4 regions of the Bradyrhizobium sp. 215_C5_N1_1 genome follow, and region 4 is predicted to be linked to each of the others. Evidence: riboswitches for the same ligand, from Rfam matches in the RefSeq annotation. Region 4 holds a riboswitch; each other region holds the start of a gene.
The links. Region 4 has a riboswitch for cobalamin ahead of AB7G19_RS20465 (TonB-dependent receptor domain-containing protein). Riboswitches for the same ligand answer to the same signal wherever they lie in the genome.

Region 1 (4,811 bases), 2.1 Mb from region 4:
CGCGCGCCTGTCGGCCGACAGCAGCTTCACGCCGGTCTCGTAGGTCCGCGACGTCGTGAGCAGCAGCGGCGTCGTGGGCCTGAGGATGAAGATGTTCGCCACCGTCGGGTCGGCTGCCGTCGCGTACTGGCTGTAAAGCATCACGCCGGGCGCGATGTCCCAGGTGTAGCCGATGCGTCCGGTGACCGGATTGAACGTCTTCGAGAAAGGATAGTTGGCTTTCAGGAGGCCATTCTCGTCGAAGCGGGTCCGCGACAGCTCGATATTCTCAAAACGGATGCCGCCGATCAGCGCAAAGGTCGAGGTCAGCTTGAGCCGGTCCTCGAACGACAGCGAGGCGGTGTCGAGATGGGTGTAGATCTTCTCGTCGCTGCGCGGGCCGTAGAGGCCGCGGTCCGGATTGAGGAGGTCGACGTAGTCATTGAAGAACAGCGTGTCCTGCGAGACGTTGAACTGGTTGCTGCTCGCCGCCACGGTGGCGACGAAGCGATTGTCCATTCCGCCGAGATTGGAATTGACGGTGAGGTCGGTGATGTTGCCGTAGAGCCGCTGCGCGTGATCGAGCGCCAGGCGCTCGCGGTAGATGCTCTGCGCGCCTGCGAAATTGCCTACGGTCTGGTCAAACGACGAGATCTCGTTGTTGAACCAGTGCCGGTGGGCGTCATAGCCATAGACCAGGCTCTTCAGCGAGATGTTGTTGGTGATGTCCCATTGAAAGCCGCTGCGCAGCCAGAGCTCGTTGGCGCCGCTGTGATTGTCGAGCACGTTGTAGTTCGTGGTCAGCGTGCGCGCGTCGATGGTGACCGGGACCGGCGTGCCGCCGCCGAGGTAATAGTTGCTCCAGAGGCCGGAGACGACGCCATACGTCGGCACGATGCCCGGCGCGTTCGCCGGCACCAGCGGCGTCCCCCAGTAGAAGCGGTCGTTGTCCTGCCTGTATTCGGTCGCGCCCCAGATCCTCAGGTTCTCGTTGACGCGATAGTTCAGCTGGCCCGAGACGTTGCTGAGCTTCGAATAGGTGTCGTCGATAAAGCCCTTGTTGTTGAAATGGCTGATGTCGAAGCGGTAGTCGAGGCCGTTGATCAGCGTGCTGCCGCCCGATCCGTAACCGGCGCGATAGCCGTTGAAGGAATCGTAGGAAGTGAAGGCGTCGTTGACGATTGGTCCGGTGTGCGGCGCCTTGTTCACGTAGTTGATGGCGCCGCCGGTCGCACCGAGGCCCGCCACCAGCGAGTCCGGTCCCTTGATGATCTCGACCTGCTGGAGACCAGCCACGTCCATGGGACGGCCGGTCATGGTCGACGGCCCGATCGGGATTCCGTTGTAGAGCGTGGAGATCTGGTCGCCGGAAAAGCCACGCATCGAGAAGATGGCGGGCGCGCCGGGCGCATCGCCGCCGGTGACGCCGACTGCAGCCTTGGCGACGTCGGTCGTGGTCCGGATGCCCAGGTTCTGCATCGTCTGTTGACCGATGACCTCGACGGTCGCCGGCATCTCGCGCGCCGTGATGCCGAGCCGGGAGCCGACGTCGGTGACGGCTGCCGTATTGAGCGGCGTCTGTACCGGCCCGCTCGGAGCTTGCGCGGCCGGAACGGCGACAGCAGGGGCGCCACGATTGCGTCCCGCGGCGCGCCGGGCCGCGCGCTGCTTCTGAGTGCCGGGGCTGACGGCAGGAGCCTGTCGCGGCGCAGGCGGCGACACGATCACCGGGCCGACCTCCCGGGAGCGGTTGTCCTGCGCCGCGCTTTGCGCGAGCGCCGCGGACGACAAGGACACCGACGAGAGCAGAGTAATCAGGAAAGCACGCGATAACGCTGGCCTTGCGCCAGCACGGAAATGAAGATTTTGCACGACAACGCTCTGCGGCGACGCAAACAAACCGTCACCGCGGTTGCCTTAGTCATCCACCTTCGCCCCAGGCGGCGGATGCACCGGCTACTTGTCCGACATCAGGGCACCCCGCCCAATGCGTTCGCGCGTGACCATGGCTGGTAGCAGGTTTCCTGGCTCGCGGGTCATCGCCTTCGACCACCTTCCCAGAGGCCCAAGCGGGGCTCCAGTGGTTCGTTTGGTCGTCGGCTATCCGCCTACAGTTGCGGGGGCAGCCGCGGAATTGCCCACTGAGGTGGACGCACCGCATTCCCTTGAAGAGTCCTTGCGGACACTACCGATCACGAAACTGGCATCAGGGGATGAGCGCGTCAACATCCGCGCGGGCTGCTGGACGGGCCGGTCGGTCGATGGTGGCCTTGTGTTGCTGTTTTGCACGATAGTCCGAAGGACCGCGTCGAAACGTCCAACCCGGCCTCCGGACGAGCCTGGGTAACGAACGCTTGACCACGATCAATAACTGCCTTTGGTGTCCGAGTATGCTACTGAGGCCGAGTTCCGGCCCGACAAGGTAAGTCGATATTGATGCAGTTCGTCCGTACCATCCTGGCAGTCGCCATCGCCATATCCTTGGCGATGCTGCCGGTTGGCGCGTCCGCGGCGAACCTCGCAATGTCGTCGGATGGCATGCAGACGGCCATGCACATGAGCGGCGACGCCGACATGTCGATGGACGATTGTTGTCCCGACATGAAGGGAACGGGCTCCCATAGCGGCGGCTACAAGTGCGGGATGGGCTTCTGCTGCGTCGGTGGGATCATCGCGCTCGGTGATGTCAGGCCCGTGGCGTTCGAACGTCTCGCCGTCATGGCCAGCACGATGGCTATTCCCCCGGATCAGGTCGTTTCCTTCCGCGGCGGCAGTCCTCCTTTCCGACCTCCTCGAATCTGATCTCGCAAAGCCCGAGACGCGAGCGGCGTGCCTGCTCGCGACGACGACTGACGTGCGCGCTTCACGCGCCACGGCGAAAGATCAATTCATGAGGACAGGACAATGCTTTCCAAAATCAGCACCGCGGCTCTCGCCGCCACCCTTTCGCTTGCCGCTTCCGCCGCGATGGCGGGCGCGGGCGACTACGCCTTCGAGCCCGTCACTCCGCAGATGAAGAAGGGCGAAGACGTCACGCTCGCCGTTCGCCTGACGAACAAGCAGACCGGCAAGCCGATACCGGACGCAGTCATCTTCAAAAGCCGCCTCGACATGGCCCCGGACGGGATGGCCGAGATGGAATCGGCGGTCGCGCCGCTGCCGTCCAGGGAGCCGGGTGTGTACGCCTTCAAGACGGACCTGCCGATGGCTGGACGCTACCAGATGACGCTGTCCGTGAAGGTGCAGGGCGAACCGGAGACCGTCACCGGCAAGGTGATCGTCACGGCGGTCAAGTGAGCGTTCGGGCGCTGCCCGGCGGCGCCCGACATTCCCCTTTTTCCTTCACACGGACGCGCGCTCCCGGGCGCGCGGATACACCATATGAAAACGCTGCGTCTCCTGACGGCTCTTGCGCTGGGCGGTGGCCTGGTCCTGGCCGGCTACTACTGGCATTCGAACGGTGCGGGCTGGCTCGCTGAGGCCGACATATCATCGGCTGCGGCTGGCGCGGAGCGAACGCCGCTTTACTACCGCGATCCAAGCGGTGCGCCGCTCTGGTCTGCGGGTCAGAAGAAGGACGACCGCGGGCGGGACTATGTGCCGGTCTACGACGACGATGGAGCGGCCGTCGCGCCGGCGCTACCGAAGGCGCAAGCGGCTTCGCCGCGAAAAATCCTCTACTACCGCAATCCGATGGGGCTGCCCGACACGTCGCCCGTCCCAAAGAAGGATCCGATGGGGATGGACTATGTCGCCGTTTACGAAGGCGACGACACCGACGACGGCACGGTGAAGCTGTCGCCCGGCAAGATCCAGCGCGCGGGCGTGAAGTCCGAGCCCGTCGCGCGGCGCCCGATCCGGGTCTCGGTGAAGGCGCCCGGCACGATCCAGCTCGATGAACGCCGCGTGTCGGTGATCGCGATGCGCGCCGAGAGCTTCGTGCAGAAGGTCGCCGACGTGACGACCGGCACGCGCGTGAAGGCCGGCCAGCCGCTGATGGAAATCTACAGTTCGGCGGTGGCGTCCGCGGCGGCGGAATATCTCGCGACGATCACCTCCAGGACGGTCGGCGGTGTCGAGATGTACGGCCGCGGCTCGCGGCAGCGGCTGGTCAATCTCGACGTTCCCGAGTCCGTCATCGCGGAGATGGACAAGACGCACACCGCGCCCGTGGCCATACGCTGGTCTGCGTCGCGCGACGGGGTCGTGCTCGAACGCAACGCGATCGAAGGCATGCGGGCCAATCCCGGCGACGTCCTGTTCCGGATCGCGGACACCTCGGTGGTCTGGGCGCTGGTCGACGTGGCCGAGCGCGATCTCGGCAACATCGCGGTGGGGCAGTCAGTCGCGGTGCGCGCGCGCAGTTTCCCCGGCCGAACCTTCACCGGGACAATCGCCGTCGTCTATCCGCAGGTGAACCGCGACACGCGAACCGTTCGCATCAGGATCGAGCTTGCCAATCCGGACGCGGTGCTGCTGCCCGACATGTACGTCGATGCCGATATCGACACGGCCGATGCCGCGCCCGTCCTGGCGATACAGGACAGCGCGGTGCTCGACACCGGCAGCCGGCAGGCCGTCCTCGTCGACAAGGGGGAAGGGCGTTTCGAACCGCGGGAAGTCAAGCTCGGCCGTCGCGGCGGCGGCTATGTCGAGGTGCGCCATGGTCTCGCGGACGGCGAGGCGGTGGTGACCTCCGCCAACTTCCTGATCGATGCGGAAAGCAACCTGAAGGCGGCGCTGAAGGGGTTTGGCGAGGCGGCATCCCAGGCCACCGACGCCGGCCCTGGCAATGCAACGGGAGATCACAAATGATCGCCCGCATCATCGCC
Region 2 (4,811 bases), 1.8 Mb from region 4:
GCGCCGAGGCCGAGGATGACGCGCGCATCGATCGCGCCATCGGTGACGGATAGCATCGGCACCCGGCGCGGCATCTCGGCGGTAATGGCGGCCTTGGCGGCTTCGATCCCTGCAGGCCCAGCAAGATCGGCCTTGGTCAGCAGCACGATGTCGGCGCAGGCGATCTGGTCCTCGAACACTTCCGACAGCGGCGTCTCGTGATCGAGATTTTCATCCGCGGCGCGCTGCGCTTCCACCGCAGCCGGGTCCGGCGCAAAACGGCCGGCGGCAACAGCTTCGGCATCGGCCAGCGCGATCACACCATCGACCGTGATCCGCGAGCGGATCTCCGGCCAGTCGAACGCCTTCAGCAGCGGCTTCGGCAGCGCCAGGCCCGAGGTCTCGATCAGGATGTGATCGGGCCGCACCGGCCGCGCCAAAAGCTTTTCCATGGTTGGAATGAAATCGTCGGCAACGGTGCAGCAGATGCAGCCATTGGCGAGCTCGACGATGTTCTCTTCCGGGCAATTGGCATCGGCGCAGGATTTCAGGATCTCGCCGTCGACGCCCTCGCTGCCGAATTCGTTGACGAGCACCGCGAGCTTCTTGCCGTCAGGGTTTGCGAGCAGATGCTGGATCAGCGTCGTCTTGCCGGAGCCGAGAAAACCGGTGACCACCGTCACAGGGACTTTTGCGAGCGAGTTCATTCGGCGGCCTCCGGCAACACGGCAATGGGGGGAATGCGGGCAAGCGACTGCTTGCGGAAGATTTCGGGACGGCTGCGCCAGGGCACGAGGCCGTCGGGCGCGGCGGCATAGGCCGCAGCACCCGCGACCACATCGCTCGCATGGGCCTCTGACAGACGGCCATAGACATAGGACCAGCGGCCGGGCGCGCTGAGCGCAACCGAGCAACCCTGGCTGCATGCCGACAGGCATTCAACGGGAACCACATTGACGCCCTCGGGCACGCCGACGTCGAGGATCGCACCATGCAGGCGCTTCCCGGGCGTCGTCTCACCCTCGTCGAGCGTCTGGCCGGCACGGCAGGTAATACAGACGTGAAGTGTGACGGTCATCGCCTCTTCCAGGATAAACAGCGGGAGGCGAAGAGGCACACGGACCATTCCCCCGAAGGTCCGTTTCCCCGTCGCGGAACACCCCGTCCGCCGGTCCAAAACTCGTCCGCGCTGGCAGGTCTCCCGGCTTGCGGAGCAGGGCTTTTGGCCCTTCGATCCCCGCCTTCCCGATCCCCTCGGGGATCAGTGGCTTCGGGCATCTCTCCGGTCACGGTCGCGGGGGCGGCTGCAGTTTGGAGCCGAATCTTGTCGATTCGGACCCTATCGCATTCCCTCTTCGCCTGTCATAGGACAGGAACCAACGCCGGGCCACCATTTGCCCCCGGCCGCCTCTTGTCAAGCCGAAGGACCCTGTCAGATGACGCCTGAACCGGATACCCAAACGGCCGAGGAAACCGACGCCCGCCACGCCGCGAAAATGGCGAAAATCAAGGTCGCCCGCGACAAGATCATGGCGACCAAGAGCGGCGAGAAGGGCCTCATCATCGTCCACACCGGCGCCGGCAAGGGCAAGTCCTCCTCCGCTTTCGGCATGATCGTCCGCTGCGTCGCCCATGGCTTCCCCTGCGCGGTCGTGCAGTTCATCAAGGGCGCCTGGGACACCGGCGAACGGCGCCTGCTCACCGGCCATTTCGGCGAGCTCTGCCAGTTCCATGCGATGGGTGAAGGTTTCACCTGGGAGACGCAGGACCGCGCCCGCGACATCGCCGCAGCGCAGGCCGGCTGGGCGAAGGCCAAGGAGCTGATCTCAGATTCCAATCTGCGCATGGTCGTGCTCGACGAGATCAACATCGCGCTACGCTACGACTATCTCGACATCGCCGAGGTCGTCGAATTCCTGAAAACGCATAAGCCACCGATGACACATGTCGTGCTCACTGGGCGCAACGCCAAGGACGAGCTGATCGAGATCGCCGATCTCGTCACCGAGATGACGATGGTGAAGCACCCCTTCCGCTCCGGCATCAAGGCGCAAGCCGGCGTCGAGTTCTGACGACGCCAAGTACTGAAACACCATGGCGCGCGCATTGATGATCCAGGGGGCCGGCTCCGACGTGGGCAAGTCGCTCATCGTCGCAGGCCTCGCGCGCGCCTTCACGCGGCGCGGCCTGCGCGTTCTGCCTTTCAAGCCGCAGAACATGTCGAACAACGCGGCCGTCACCGTCGACGGCGGCGAGATCGGCCGGGCGCAGGCGCTGCAGGCACTGGCCGCCGGCGTCGAGCCGCACACCGACATGAACCCGGTGCTGCTGAAGCCCGAGACCGATGTCGGCGCACAAATCATCGTCCAGGGAAAGCGAATCGCGACCGCACGGGCGCGTGAATATGCGGCGATGAAGCCGTCGTTGATGGGCGCGGTGCTGGAGAGTTTCGAGCGGCTGAAGGCGCGCGCCGATCTGGTGCTGGTCGAAGGCGCCGGCAGCCCGGCCGAGGTCAACCTGCGCAAGGCCGACATCGCCAACATGGGCTTTGCGCGCAAGGCCGACGTGCCGGTCGTGCTGGTCGGCGACATCGACCGCGGCGGCGTCATCGCCCAGCTCGTCGGCATCAAGACGGTGATCGACCCTGACGATGCCGCGATGATCCAGGGCTTTGTCATCAACAAGTTTCGCGGCGATCCCTCGCTGTTCGACGACGGCTACAAGCTGATCGAGCAGAAGACCGCGTGGCGCGGCCTTGGCGTGCTGCCCTGGTTCGCGCGCGCCGGCGAGCTGCCGGCCGAGGATGCGCTGGGCCTAAGCGATGCGCGCAAGCCGGGCCAGTGCAAGATCGCCTGCCTCGCGCTGTCCCGGATCGCCAATTTCGATGATCTCGATCCGCTGAAACTCGAGCCTGGCGTCGATCTCGTGATGGTGCGGCCGGGCGAAGCTATCCCCGGCGACATCCGCCTCGTCATCATCCCCGGCTCAAAGTCCACCCGCGGCGATCTCGCCTTCCTGCGCGCGCAGGGCTGGGACATCGATCTCCTGGCGCATCACCGCCGCGGCGGCCATGTGCTTGGCCTCTGCGGCGGCTATCAGATGCTCGGACGCAGCGTCGCCGACCCCGATGGCATCGAAGGCCCTGCCGGCGACACGCCCGGCCTCGGACTTCTGGACGTCGCGACAATGATGAGCCCGCAGAAGACGCTGACGCGCGTCGCGGCCGTGCATGCCGCCACGGACCAGCCTATCGAGGCCTACGAAATCCACATCGGCCGCACCGATGGGCCGGATCGCGCGCGCCCGTTTGCGAAACTGAACGGCGAGCCCGAAGGCGCGATCTCGCGCGATGGCCGCGTGCAAGGCAGCTATTTGCACGGCCTGTTCACGTCGGATGATTTCCGCAAGGCGTATCTCGCAAAGCTCGACATTCCGGCAGGCGACGAGCCTTATCACAGCAGGGTCGAGAGCGCGCTCGACGCCCTCGCCGACCACATCGAACAGCATCTCGACGTCGGCGGCCTGCTCGCGCTAGCGCGCTAGCGCCTCGGCAAGGCGCGTCCATTCGGCTTCGCTGCCCGGAAGCCCGAGGCGCAGCCATGCCGGCTGTTTCGCGAATACGCGCGACCAGATTTGGCTACGCGCCAGTTTCTCCTGCGCAGCAAGCGCATCAGGCGTCTCGTAGAGACGAAACAGCGGTGCATCGCCGACGAGCCGCCAGCCTTGCGACTGCACGATGTCGTCGAGGCGGACACAGTCGCGCGCAAGCCGCGCGGACGTGGCCTCGACCCAGGCGTCGTCATGCAAGGCGCGGCAGCCGATCGCGATCGCCGCTCCCGAGACTGGCCATGGACCCGACATCGTCGCAAGCTTCGCGATATCGGCCGCATTGCCGAGCGCAAACCCAAGCCGCAGGCCGGCAAGACCATAGAACTTTCCGAACGAGCGCAGGACCAGCAGTCCAGGCCGATCCGCCTCGGATGCGAGCGACAGCTGCGGGGTAGCATCGGCAAAACTCTCGTCGATGACGAGACGGCCGACGCGCGGCAGCAGCGCCAGCAAATCCTGTGGCGCAAAACGCCGGCCATCGGGATTGTTGGGATTGACGACGACGGCGAGATCTGTGCCCGCCAGCGCGTCGAGCTCGCCGACCTCCTGGACATCCCAACCCGCAATCGACAAGACCCCGGCATATTCATTGTAGGTCGGCGCGAGGATGCGCGCGCGGCCGGCTGGCGCGAGTTGCGGCAGCAATTGAATGGCGGCCTGCGCACCGCCCATCGCGACGACCGGCGCGCTCGTGCCGTAAGCGTGCTGCGCGGCCTGATGCAGGCTCTCGATCTCCGCGCGCGATGGCAGCGCGTTCCATGCACGCGCGCTCACCTCGCCCACGGGATAAGACAGGCGGTTGATCCCGGTCGACAGATCTATCCAGTCCTCCGTGCGCCCGCCAAAACGTTGCTGGGCCAGATCGAGATTTCCACCGTGCTCGCGCATGCCCCGTTCTTTCACGCGAAGGCCAGGATCGCAAGGAGGCCGGCGAGCAGCAGCATGGCGCGGCGGTAGATGGTCAATCCCCGGCTGATGTCCGCGGCAAGCGGATCGCGCGCGCCTTCGTTGAGCCAGGGCTCATCGGTCGCGCTGCCGTGATAGATGCGGGGGCCGCTGAGCCGCACACCAAGCGCCCCGGCCATGGCCGCCTCCGGCCAGCCGGCATTGGGCGAGCGGTGACGGCGGGCATCGCGCGTCATGCACGACAGCGCCTCCGATCGCCGCGACGCCAACAGGACGAACAGAAAGCCGGTCAGGCGCGCCGGAATGAAGTTTGCGAC
Region 3 (4,811 bases), 1.8 Mb from region 4:
CACTTCATCGGTGCAGGGCCGGGCGCTCCGGATTTGCTGACGTTGCGCGGACGCGACCTCATCGCGGCCTGTCCGGTCTGCCTCTATGCGGGCTCGCTGGTGCCCGAGGGCGTGCTGGCGCATTGCCCGCCCGGCGCCCGCATCGTCAACACCGCGCCGCTGTCGCTCGACGAGATCATCGCGGAGATCGCTGCCGCGCATGCCGACGGCAAGGATGTTGCTCGCCTGCATTCCGGCGATCTCGCGATCTGGTCGGCGATGGGCGAGCAGCTTCGCCGCCTGCGCGCGCTCGGTATTCCCTACACGGTCACGCCGGGCGTGCCGTCCTTCTCGGCTGCGGCAGCTGCACTGGAGGTCGAGCTGACGCTTCCCGGTCTTGCCCAGACGGTGGTGCTGACGCGCACGCCGGGCCGCGCCAGCGCAATGCCTGAGGGCGAACAGCTCGCGTCGTTCGCCGCCACCGGTGCGGTGCTCGCGATCCATCTGTCGATCCATCTGCTCGACAAGGTCGTCGCCGAGCTGACGCCGCACTACGGCGCGGATTGCCCGGTCGCCATCGTCTGGCGCGCGAGCTGGCCGGACCAGCGCATCGTTCGCGCCAGGCTGGCGACGCTCGATGCCGCCGTCGGCACCGAGATGGAGCGCACGGCACTCATTTTGGTTGGCAAGACGCTTGGAGCGGCGGATTTTGACGAGAGCCGCCTCTATGCCGTCGACTACGACCGCCGCTATCGGCCGGTCGGCGCCGATCCGCGCTTTCCGGAGGCATCGTGATGCCGGCAGGGCTCGTCATCTCCGCGCCGGCCTCCGGCGTCGGCAAGACCACGCTGACGCTGGCGCTCGCGCGCGCCTGGCGCAATGGCGGATTGAACGTGCAGTGCTTCAAGAGCGGGCCCGATTATATCGATCCCGCCTTCCATGCCGCTGCGACGGGGCGCGCTTCCGTCAACGTCGATAGCTGGGCGATGGATCGCGGGACGATTGCTCATCTCGTCGGTCGCGGCACTAATGCCGATGTCGTGCTCGCGGAGGGCTCGATGGGCCTGTTCGACGGCGTCGCCGCGCGCGGCGTCTCCGGCACCGGCGCCACCGCCGACATTGCGGAGATGCTGGGCTGGCCGGTGCTGCTGGTGATCGATCCCTCCGGACAGGCGCAGACGGCGGCGGCGGTCGCCGCAGGCCTTCGCGACTATCGTGCCGGCGTGCGCCTTGCCGGCGTGGTGCTCAATCGCGTCGCCAGCCCGCGACATGAAGATCTCGTGCGGCGTGCACTGAACGACGCCGGCATCGCCGTGTTCGGCGCGCTGCCGCGTCATGCAGAAATCAGCCTGCCGAAACGGCATCTCGGCCTGGTGCAGGCCGAAGAGCAGGCCGAGATCGGCAAGCTGATCGACGAAGCCGCGCGCTTCGTCGCCGAGCATGTCGATCTCGATGCGGTGCTGCGATCGGCAGCAAGCTGGTCGCCGCAACCGGCGGCAAGCGGCATGAATGTGACGCCGCCCGGGCAGCACATTGCGTTGGCCCGCGATGCCGCGTTCTCCTTCATCTATCCGCACATGCTGGAGGCCTGGCGCGCGGCCGGTGCCGAGATCTCGACATTCTCGCCGCTTGCCGATGAAGCGCCTGACGCGAGCGCCGATGTCTGCTGGCTGCCCGGCGGCTATCCCGAGCTGCACGCGGGGAAGATCGCGGACAATGCCCGCTTTCGCAGCGGCTTGCGCGCCTTCGCTGACACACGGCCGGTGCACGGCGAATGCGGAGGCTATATGGTGCTTGGAGCCGCTCTGACCGACGCCGACGGCGTCCGTCATGAGATGACGGGCCTGCTCGGACTGGAGACGAGCTTTGCCAAGCGCCGTATGCATCTCGGCTATCGTCTCGCTGCGCTCGCCGCGCCGATGCCGGGCCATCAGGTCGGCGCGCGCCTGCGCGGTCATGAGTTCCACTATTCGACGATTGTCGCGCAGCCGGACACGGCGTTGGCGGTCGTGCACGATGCAACAGGCGCGGTCATCGCCGAGACCGGCTCGCGCCGCGGCCTTGCCACCGGCACGTTCTTCCACCTGATCGCGGAGGATCGGTGAGCGGTTTTGTCACTTTCATCTCGGCCGGCCCCGGCGACCCCGAGCTCCTCACGCTCAAAGGCGCGGCGCGGCTGCGCGATGCCGACGTCGTGCTCTATGACGACCTCGCCTCGGGCGCGATCCTCGATCTGGCCCGGCCCGGCGCCAATCTCGTCGCGGTCGGGAAGCGGGCAGGGCGGCCCTCGACCAAGCAGCACCACGTCAACCGCCTGCTGGTCGACTATGCCGCGGCCGGTGTCCGTGTGGTGCGGCTGAAATCGGGCGATGCCGGTATCTTTGGCCGGCTTGAGGAGGAGCTGGAGGCGCTGCGCGAAGCCGGCATCGGCTACGAGATCATTCCCGGAATCACCTCGGCCTGTGTCGCCGCCGCGCAAGCCGGCATTCCCCTGACCCGGCGCCACACCTCGCGCCGGGTGCAGTTCGTGACTGGGGCCGATGTCACCGGCGAGCTGCCGCAGAATTTGAACTGGGCGGCGCTGGCGGATCCCGAAGCGACCACCGTGGTCTATATGGGCCGGCGCACCTTTCCGGCGCTTGTCGCAAAATTGATCGAGCACGGCCTCGCGCCTGATACCCCGGCGCTGTTCGCCGAATCCCTCGGTCGTCCCGACGAGCGGCTGGTCCGCACCACCATTGCCGAGCTTGCCGAGCAGCTTGCGCGGGGTGGTGCGGCTTCGACGGCCGCTGTCATCCTGTTCGGAGCGCTGGCGGGCGATTATCCGTCATGACCGTCCCGGCCGCCCTTCGCCCCTTGACGCCCGGCTGGCGAAAGGGGCACACAGGAGACGCATGGTGCTCGAGGCGGCGCAAACCGCCGGAGCATAATCGGGAATGGGGGTGGGCGGACAGTTGCGCCGCCCAAAACCCCAGCCGCCCCCGCGACTGTAAGCGGTGAGGGACTCCGATCAGCCACTGGGCCGCAAGGCCCGGGAAGGCCGGAGAACCCCAGTGAACCGCGAGCCAGGAGACCGGCCGTGCATGTTTTGTGGCCAAGGCCGTCGGGTGTGACGGCAGGAAGGAACTGAACCATGCATATCGAACCCGGAGTCGTATCGGGCGCCAAGCTCGTGTTGAGTTACGCAACCGGCATCGCCGTCGGCGGCGTTGCGCTGAAGCTCGCGGTCGAGACCGTGCGCGAGCAGGGCATCACGTCGTTCGCGGCGCGGACGCTCGCCACCACGGGCCTCGTGTTCGTCTTCTTCGAGATCCTGCCGCACTTCCCGGTCGGCGTCTCCGAGGTGCACTTCATCCTTGGCTCGACCCTGTTCCTGCTGTTTGGGGCGGCGCCCGCGGCCTTCGGCCTTGCGTTCGGACTGTTGTTCCAGGGCATCTTCTTCGAGCCGCCCGATCTGCCGCAATTCGGCATGAACGTCACCACGCTGCTGGTGCCGCTGTTCGGGATCCAGGCGATCGCCGCGCGGATCATTGCCCGCAACACCGCCTATGTCGATCTCAGGTATCGCCAGGCGCTGGCGCTGTCGACCACGTATCAGGCCGGCGTCATCGCCTGGGTTGCGTTCTGGGCGCTCTATGGCTCGGGCTTCGGTGCGACCAACCTCGTCAACATCGCGACCTTCGCGGCCTCCTACGCGCTCGTCATCGTGATCGAGCCGCTGGCCGACCTCGGTGTGCTGGCACTGGCAAAATCGCTGCGTGGCGTCACCGCGCCCGGTCTCGTCACGCCGCGCCTGCACAACGCGGCTTAAGAGACAAAGGGGCGGCCGTCATGGCCGCCCCTGCACGCGCGATGCTCACGCTCTCCCTGATAGGCATCGGTTGCGGCGATCCGGAGCAGCTTACGCGCGCCGCGGTTCAAGCCATCAACGCGGCCGATCTCATCCTGATCCCGCGCAAGGGGACGGCGAAGTCCGATCTCGCAGATCTCAGGCGGACGATCTGCGCGGATGTGCTCACCAATCAAACGACGCGCATTGCCGAGTTCGACCTTCCCGTGCGCGATGCCGGTGAAGCGGACTATCACAAGGGCGTCGACGACTGGCACGATGCCGTGGCCGCGGCCTGGTCGCGGACGATCGCGAGCCAGCTCGAAGGTGAAGGCAAGGTCGCGCTGCTGATCTGGGGCGATCCCTCATTGTATGATTCCTCGCTGCGCATCGCGCGGCGGCTCGATCCCTTGCCTGATATCGAGGTCGTGCCCGGCATCACTTCGATCCAGGCACTGTGCGCGGCGCATGCGCTGCCGCTCAACGACATCGGCGAGCCTTTCCTGGTCACGACGGGGCGCCGCTTGCGCGAGGGTGGCTGGCCGCAAGGCGTCGATACCGTGGTGGTGATGCTCGACGGCGCCACGGCGTTCCAGTCGCTCGATCCAGCCGGGCTGCACATCTGGTGGGGCGCCTATCTCGGCATGCCCGATCAGATCGTGATGTCGGGCGTTCTGGCCGAGATCGGCCCGCGCATCGTCGCCGCGCGACAGGATGCGCGCGAGCGGCACGGATGGATCATGGACAGCTACATTCTCAAGCGCAGGCCGTAAGCGAGGCAGCATGCTCCCCGATTGGGTCACCCGGAAATGCCCCGATGTCTCCGCTGTCCACCGCGAGGCGGCGCTCGCGCGTCAGGCGCAACTCACAAAACCGGCCGGCGCGCTCGGCCGGCTGGAGCAGCTTGCGGTCGAGCTTGCGGGCCTGCAGGCGACCGAGCAGCCGCGCGCCGCGCGGGTGCCGATCATCGTCTTCGCCGGCGATCACGGCATCGTCGCGCAGG
Region 4 (4,811 bases):
GGCCCCCTCGGAGGAGGAGGCCTACGCGGCGCGCCTGCGCGAATTCGAGGAGGCCGATCGGAAGATCGACGAGGAAGCCGAGGCCGCGCGCACGCACATCAACGCGATCATCGACGACAAGAGGACGCCTTCCGACAATGCCGGGCTGGCGCGGATCGAGACCCGCATCGAAACCGCTCTCACCGAGCTGCGTCACGACATGAATGAGGACCACGCAAAACTCCTCAAGCAGGTCGAAGGCAAGCAGATGACGGAGGCGCGCGGGACCCTGGAGCATCTCGACACCATACGCGACCAGTTCAACCAGAAGATCGACGCGATCCGCGCCGACATGCTGAAGCAGGTCTTCGCCAGTACGGCGACAGTGATCGGTCGCCAGCACCAGGCGATGATCATTTCGGGCATCGTCACCATCCTCGCGGCGGTGGTCGGATTTGCTTTCGCGCTCCTCGTCTCCAGTGGCATCACGCGACCGGTGCGGCTGTTGCTCGCCGGCACCCGCGAGGTCGAGGCGGGCCGCTTCGACAAGACCATCACGGTCTCGACCCAGGACGAGATCGGCGAACTCGCCGCCGCCTTCAATCGCATGATCGAGCAGCTGCGGCACAACGAGCGGATCCGTGAGACCTTTGGCCGCTATATCGATCCCAAGGTGGCGCAGGGGCTGATCGACCGCCCGGAGGTCGCCATCGACGGCCAGCGCCGGGTGATGACCATCATGTTCTCCGACATGAGCGGCTTCACCTCGATGAGCGAGGGCATGACCCCGCGCGGCCTCGTCAAGGTCATGAACCACTATTTCACGGTGATGTCCGCGCCGATCCGGAGCCATCGCGGCGTCATCGATAAATATATCGGCGATGCCATCATGGCCTATTGGGGCCCTCCCTTCATTGAGGAGGACGAGCCGGCGCTGTTCGCCTGCTACGCCGCCATCGATATGGCCGATGAGGTGCCGGCGTTGCAGAAGCAATTGCCTGACCTGCTCGGCATCCGCGCCATGCCAGGCCCTTGTGATCTGCGCATTGGGATTGCCACCGGCGAGGTCCTGACCGGCAGCATCGGCTCCGAGCTGATGATGAGCTTTACGGTGATGGGCGACGCCGTGAACCTCGCCTCGCGTCTCGAGCTGGTCAACAAGATCTACGGCACGCGGATCCTGATCGCGCAGGCCACGGCGGACGCGATCGGCTCGAACCTCGAGCTGCGCGAGATCGATCGTCTGGCGGTGGCCGGCCAAAGCGCATCGCAGGCCATTTTCGAGGTGATGAGCAAGGCGCACGGGCTCAGCGTCCCGCAGGAGAGCCTGCGCGCGCGCTACGCCGAAGGCCTCGCCGCCTACCGCGCGCAGCGCTTCGACGAGGCTCGCGCCGCGTTCAATGCAGCGCTCGAAGCCGTGCCCGGCGACGGTCCCTCGCGCACGCTGCTCGGCCGCATCGCGCAGTTCGAGGCCAATCCGCCGGACGCAGCTTGGGATGGTGCCTGGCGGCTGGAGCAGAAATAGCCGTTCTTGCTGGGCTTGCACCGCCCTTGCTGGAAAAAACGTTTCTACTCGATAACGATGTTCGCCGTGACCTATTTCTCAGGCTTAGGTTTGACGTCCCTTGTGGCGTTTGATGGGGACACGCCGATGACAGAACTTCATGACAGGCTGGAACGGTTCGAGACGCTCACCGCCGAATGCGAGCTGATTGCCAAGCTCGCCACCGACAGCACCAAGCGCGAGTTCTATCTGAGACTCTCGGAGCAGTATCGTCAGCTGGCGGTGGATATGCGGAAGGCGATCGCGACCAAGGCCGCGGCCTGACGCCGCCTGCAATCCGTTCTTAATGTTTGGCGCGCATCCTTTGAGGATGCGAGCGTCGCGATCATGATTGCTCGCATTGGGAATGCCGAGGTCCGTTGCGGTGCAGCGCATCTCGCTGACGTCGCTTTGCCGCTCCTCACCAGGGCAATCCCATGCGCCTTCTCGCAGTCCTCATCTTCGCGCTCATGACGGCCGCCTGCAACCAGGAGCAGGACATCACCGGCTCGACCCCGGTCTGTGCGATGCGGAACTACAGCTCCTACAATCCCCGCGACATGAACCAGTGCGTTGCCGCCTGCAAGGCGTGCGACCACGGCAACACCGTCACCTGCACCACGTCATGCACCCTCAAGGGTGCCCACTGAGCGGCGGCGCTGGCTGGAGCTAGCGCTGAGGGTGCTCGGGCACCGGAACGATTCACATGGGTTAGTCATTGAAGCGGCAGGCAGGACGCGGAGTCCTATGGAATGGGTATGCTCGATCCCGGTCGGTTCCTGGTGTCGTGCTCGCATTGCGATGCAAGCCCGATGGCGGCCAACGTCAAACGTTCGAGCTGGTCTTCGTCGCCGCACGAGGTCCGCTTCGTATGCCCGCGCTGTCGCTGCGAGGAGACCGCCATCATCTCGGCCTCCGGTGAGCTGACCCCGATCCGACGCATCGACGCTCCGCTGCGCGACGTCACCGCGGCCTGGGCTCAGGCCCAGCGGCCAAGAGGTCGGGCGTAGCCCGCCCGTCACAGGGCCAAGAGGGCGGGCGTAGTCAGCTCTGCGCAAGTTTTGGAACCCGGCCTACGCCGACGCGTTTCCGCTCCGACATCAACGCATCGAGGCCCTGCGAATGATCAGCGAGCATTTCGACACCCGCACCCGGATCAACATGAAGCTGGCGCTGGATCGGGTCTGCCGCAATCGCCCGGTCGGCGAGGACCATTGCTTTCGCAGGTCCGTTGCCGAGAACATCATCCGCTGCGCGCTCACGGGCCGCACCGGCATCGGCCAACTCGTCGATGCCGGCGAGCGGGCGATGATCAGGACGCGTTCGGAGCGGGAGCCGGCCTGATTGCGCCAGCTCAATCTCCGGTGCGGTGCTTTGACCGCCATGCAACCGGCCGATTGACTCTCCGCTTGCCTGCCCCCTAGATTGGTCGGTGACGGTTCTCCTCACGGAGATCAAAAGGGAACGTGGTGCGAGGTTTTCCCGATACCGGGATATTCTCAACGCCACGGCTGCCCCCGCAACTGTAAGCGGTGAATCTTTCGTCATATGCCACTGGGAATCTCGGTCCTGGGAAGGCGACGTAAGGTAACGACCCGCGAGCCAGGAGACCTGCCGTCAGCCGTGGTCACACGCGAAGATGTCGGTCGGGGAGTACAGACATTAGCTTCACCGGAGCAATCGAACGCTCCGCCGTGAAACCTCGTTCGCTGTGACGTGCCACTGACGTCATACCGAGGTTACAAGAGTGTCCCGTAATGTCTTTGCCGCCAGGCGCTTCCGCGCCGGCCTTGTCGCGTTCGTTTCCCTGTATTCGCTCGATCTGTCCATTGCCCAGGCCCAGCAGTCGGCATCGCCCGATCTGCTGCCGCCGGTCGAGGTCGCGCCGACCGAGCGTCCGGCCAAGCCGCGAGCCGCGCGGCCTGCGCCCGACCAGCCCGAGCAGCGGCGCGTCGCTCGGGTGCCGAAGCCCGGGCTGGTGCCGGCGTCGCCCCCGGTTGCCGGGGTATCCGCCGCCAACCTGTTTCCGACGGTCGTCGTCAGTCCGACGGGTATCGTCACTCCGACCAATCTGGTTGCGAGCTCGGTGACGGTTCTGACCGCCAGAGACATGGAGCGCGATCAGCGCCGGACCGCATCCGATGCACTGAGCGCGGTTCCCGGCCTCAACCTCGTGCAGACCGGCGGCCCCGGCGGACAGACGTCGATCTTCATGCGCGGAACGAATTCCAACCACACCAAGGTCCTGATCGACGGCATCGACGTCAGCGATCCCAGCAACCCGAACCGTTCGTTTGATTTCGGCCAGTTGCTCACCTCCGACATTCAGCAGATCGAAGTCCTGCGCGGTCCGCAGGGCGGTCTCTACGGCGCAGACGCGCTGGGTGGCGTGATCTCCATCGTGACGAAGAAGGGTGACGGTCCCGCCCGCGCGACCGGCTCGGTCGAGGGAGGCTCGTTCGGAACGTTCAACCAGACCGCAGGCCTGAGCGGTTCACAGGACCACTTCAACTATGCCTTCAACGTTGCGCATTTCCACGCGAACGACGTGCCGGTGACACCGGTCGAATTGCTGCCGCCGGGGCAGAAGGCGATCGGCAACTATTACGACAACATGACCTATTCGACGAAGCTTGGCGTCGAATTGAGCGAAAACCTGACGCTCAATAGCGTGGCGCGGTACACCGACGCCACCCTGCGCTTTACCGGAGACACCTTCGATCCCGTCACATCCGCGAGCTTTCCCGCGGCCGCGCAAAGCACGCAGACGGTGCACCAGCTCTTCACGCGCGGGGAGGCGGTCTGGTCCGCTCTCGACGACCGGATGAAGAGCTATTTCGGCGTCAACTACACCAATCACTGGAACTACAACATCTCGCCCGGCGACGCGATGGCCACGATCACGACCGGCGACCGCGTCAAGTATGATTGGCACACCACGACCCAGCTCGCGCCCAACAACAATGTCATCATTGGCGCGGAGCATGAGACCGAAACACTGCAAACGGCGACGGTTTCGGCGCAAAACGTTAACAAGGCCGGATATATGGAGCTGCAGTCCCAGTTCCGGGATCGCATCTTCTTCACGGCCAATGTCCGGCAGGACGACAACGAGCGGTTTGGAGAGCATCCGACCTTTCGTCTGGCGTCTGCCGTGATCGTGCCGGTCACGGATACGAAGTTCAAGGGAAGCTACGGCACGGGGTTCAAGGCGCCGACGCTCAACCAGCTTTACGTCAGCTTTCCCGCGTTCTTCTTCTTTGCAAATCCCAACCTCAGGCCGGAGGAA

Region 1: it holds a riboswitch for cobalamin, as region 4 does, so the genes downstream of both, AB7G19_RS30370 (TonB-dependent receptor) here and AB7G19_RS20465 (TonB-dependent receptor domain-containing protein) in region 4, are expected to answer to the same signal.
Region 2: it holds a riboswitch for cobalamin, as region 4 does, so the genes downstream of both, AB7G19_RS29150 (DUF1636 family protein) here and AB7G19_RS20465 (TonB-dependent receptor domain-containing protein) in region 4, are expected to answer to the same signal.
Region 3: it holds a riboswitch for cobalamin, as region 4 does, so the genes downstream of both, AB7G19_RS29085 (energy-coupling factor ABC transporter permease) here and AB7G19_RS20465 (TonB-dependent receptor domain-containing protein) in region 4, are expected to answer to the same signal.

The regions. Positions count from the first base shown of each region.
Region 1 covers NZ_CP197228.1:6,297,203-6,302,013, reverse strand. The annotation lists gene AB7G19_RS30370 (TonB-dependent receptor) at 1-1,776, opposite strand, end outside; cobalamin riboswitch at 1,977-2,184, opposite strand; gene AB7G19_RS30365 (hypothetical protein) at 2,416-2,781, shown strand; gene AB7G19_RS30360 (FixH family protein) at 2,884-3,276, shown strand; gene AB7G19_RS30355 (efflux RND transporter periplasmic adaptor subunit) at 3,361-4,794, shown strand; gene AB7G19_RS30350 (efflux RND transporter permease subunit) at 4,791-4,811, shown strand, end outside.
Region 2 covers NZ_CP197228.1:6,039,638-6,044,448, forward strand. The annotation lists gene cobW (cobalamin biosynthesis protein CobW) at 1-686, opposite strand, end outside; gene AB7G19_RS29150 (DUF1636 family protein) at 683-1,057, opposite strand; cobalamin riboswitch at 1,154-1,375, opposite strand; gene cobO (cob(I)yrinic acid a,c-diamide adenosyltransferase) at 1,416-2,051, shown strand; gene AB7G19_RS29160 (cobyric acid synthase) at 2,074-3,522, shown strand; gene cobD (threonine-phosphate decarboxylase CobD) at 3,511-4,476, opposite strand; gene cbiB (adenosylcobinamide-phosphate synthase CbiB) at 4,488-4,811, opposite strand, start outside.
Region 3 covers NZ_CP197228.1:6,025,689-6,030,499, reverse strand. The annotation lists gene cobM (precorrin-4 C(11)-methyltransferase) at 1-774, shown strand, start outside; gene AB7G19_RS29095 (cobyrinate a,c-diamide synthase) at 774-2,084, shown strand; gene cobA (uroporphyrinogen-III C-methyltransferase) at 2,081-2,812, shown strand; cobalamin riboswitch at 2,858-3,075, shown strand; gene AB7G19_RS29085 (energy-coupling factor ABC transporter permease) at 3,113-3,790, shown strand; gene cobF (precorrin-6A synthase (deacetylating)) at 3,832-4,581, shown strand; gene cobT (nicotinate-nucleotide--dimethylbenzimidazole phosphoribosyltransferase) at 4,592-4,811, shown strand, end outside.
Region 4 covers NZ_CP197228.1:4,245,484-4,250,294, forward strand. The annotation lists gene AB7G19_RS20440 (adenylate/guanylate cyclase domain-containing protein) at 1-1,504, shown strand, start outside; gene AB7G19_RS20445 (hypothetical protein) at 1,631-1,807, shown strand; gene AB7G19_RS20450 (hypothetical protein) at 1,960-2,172, shown strand; gene AB7G19_RS20455 (hypothetical protein) at 2,275-2,532, shown strand; gene AB7G19_RS20460 (hypothetical protein) at 2,645-2,866, shown strand; cobalamin riboswitch at 2,942-3,155, shown strand; gene AB7G19_RS20465 (TonB-dependent receptor domain-containing protein) at 3,270-4,811, shown strand, end outside.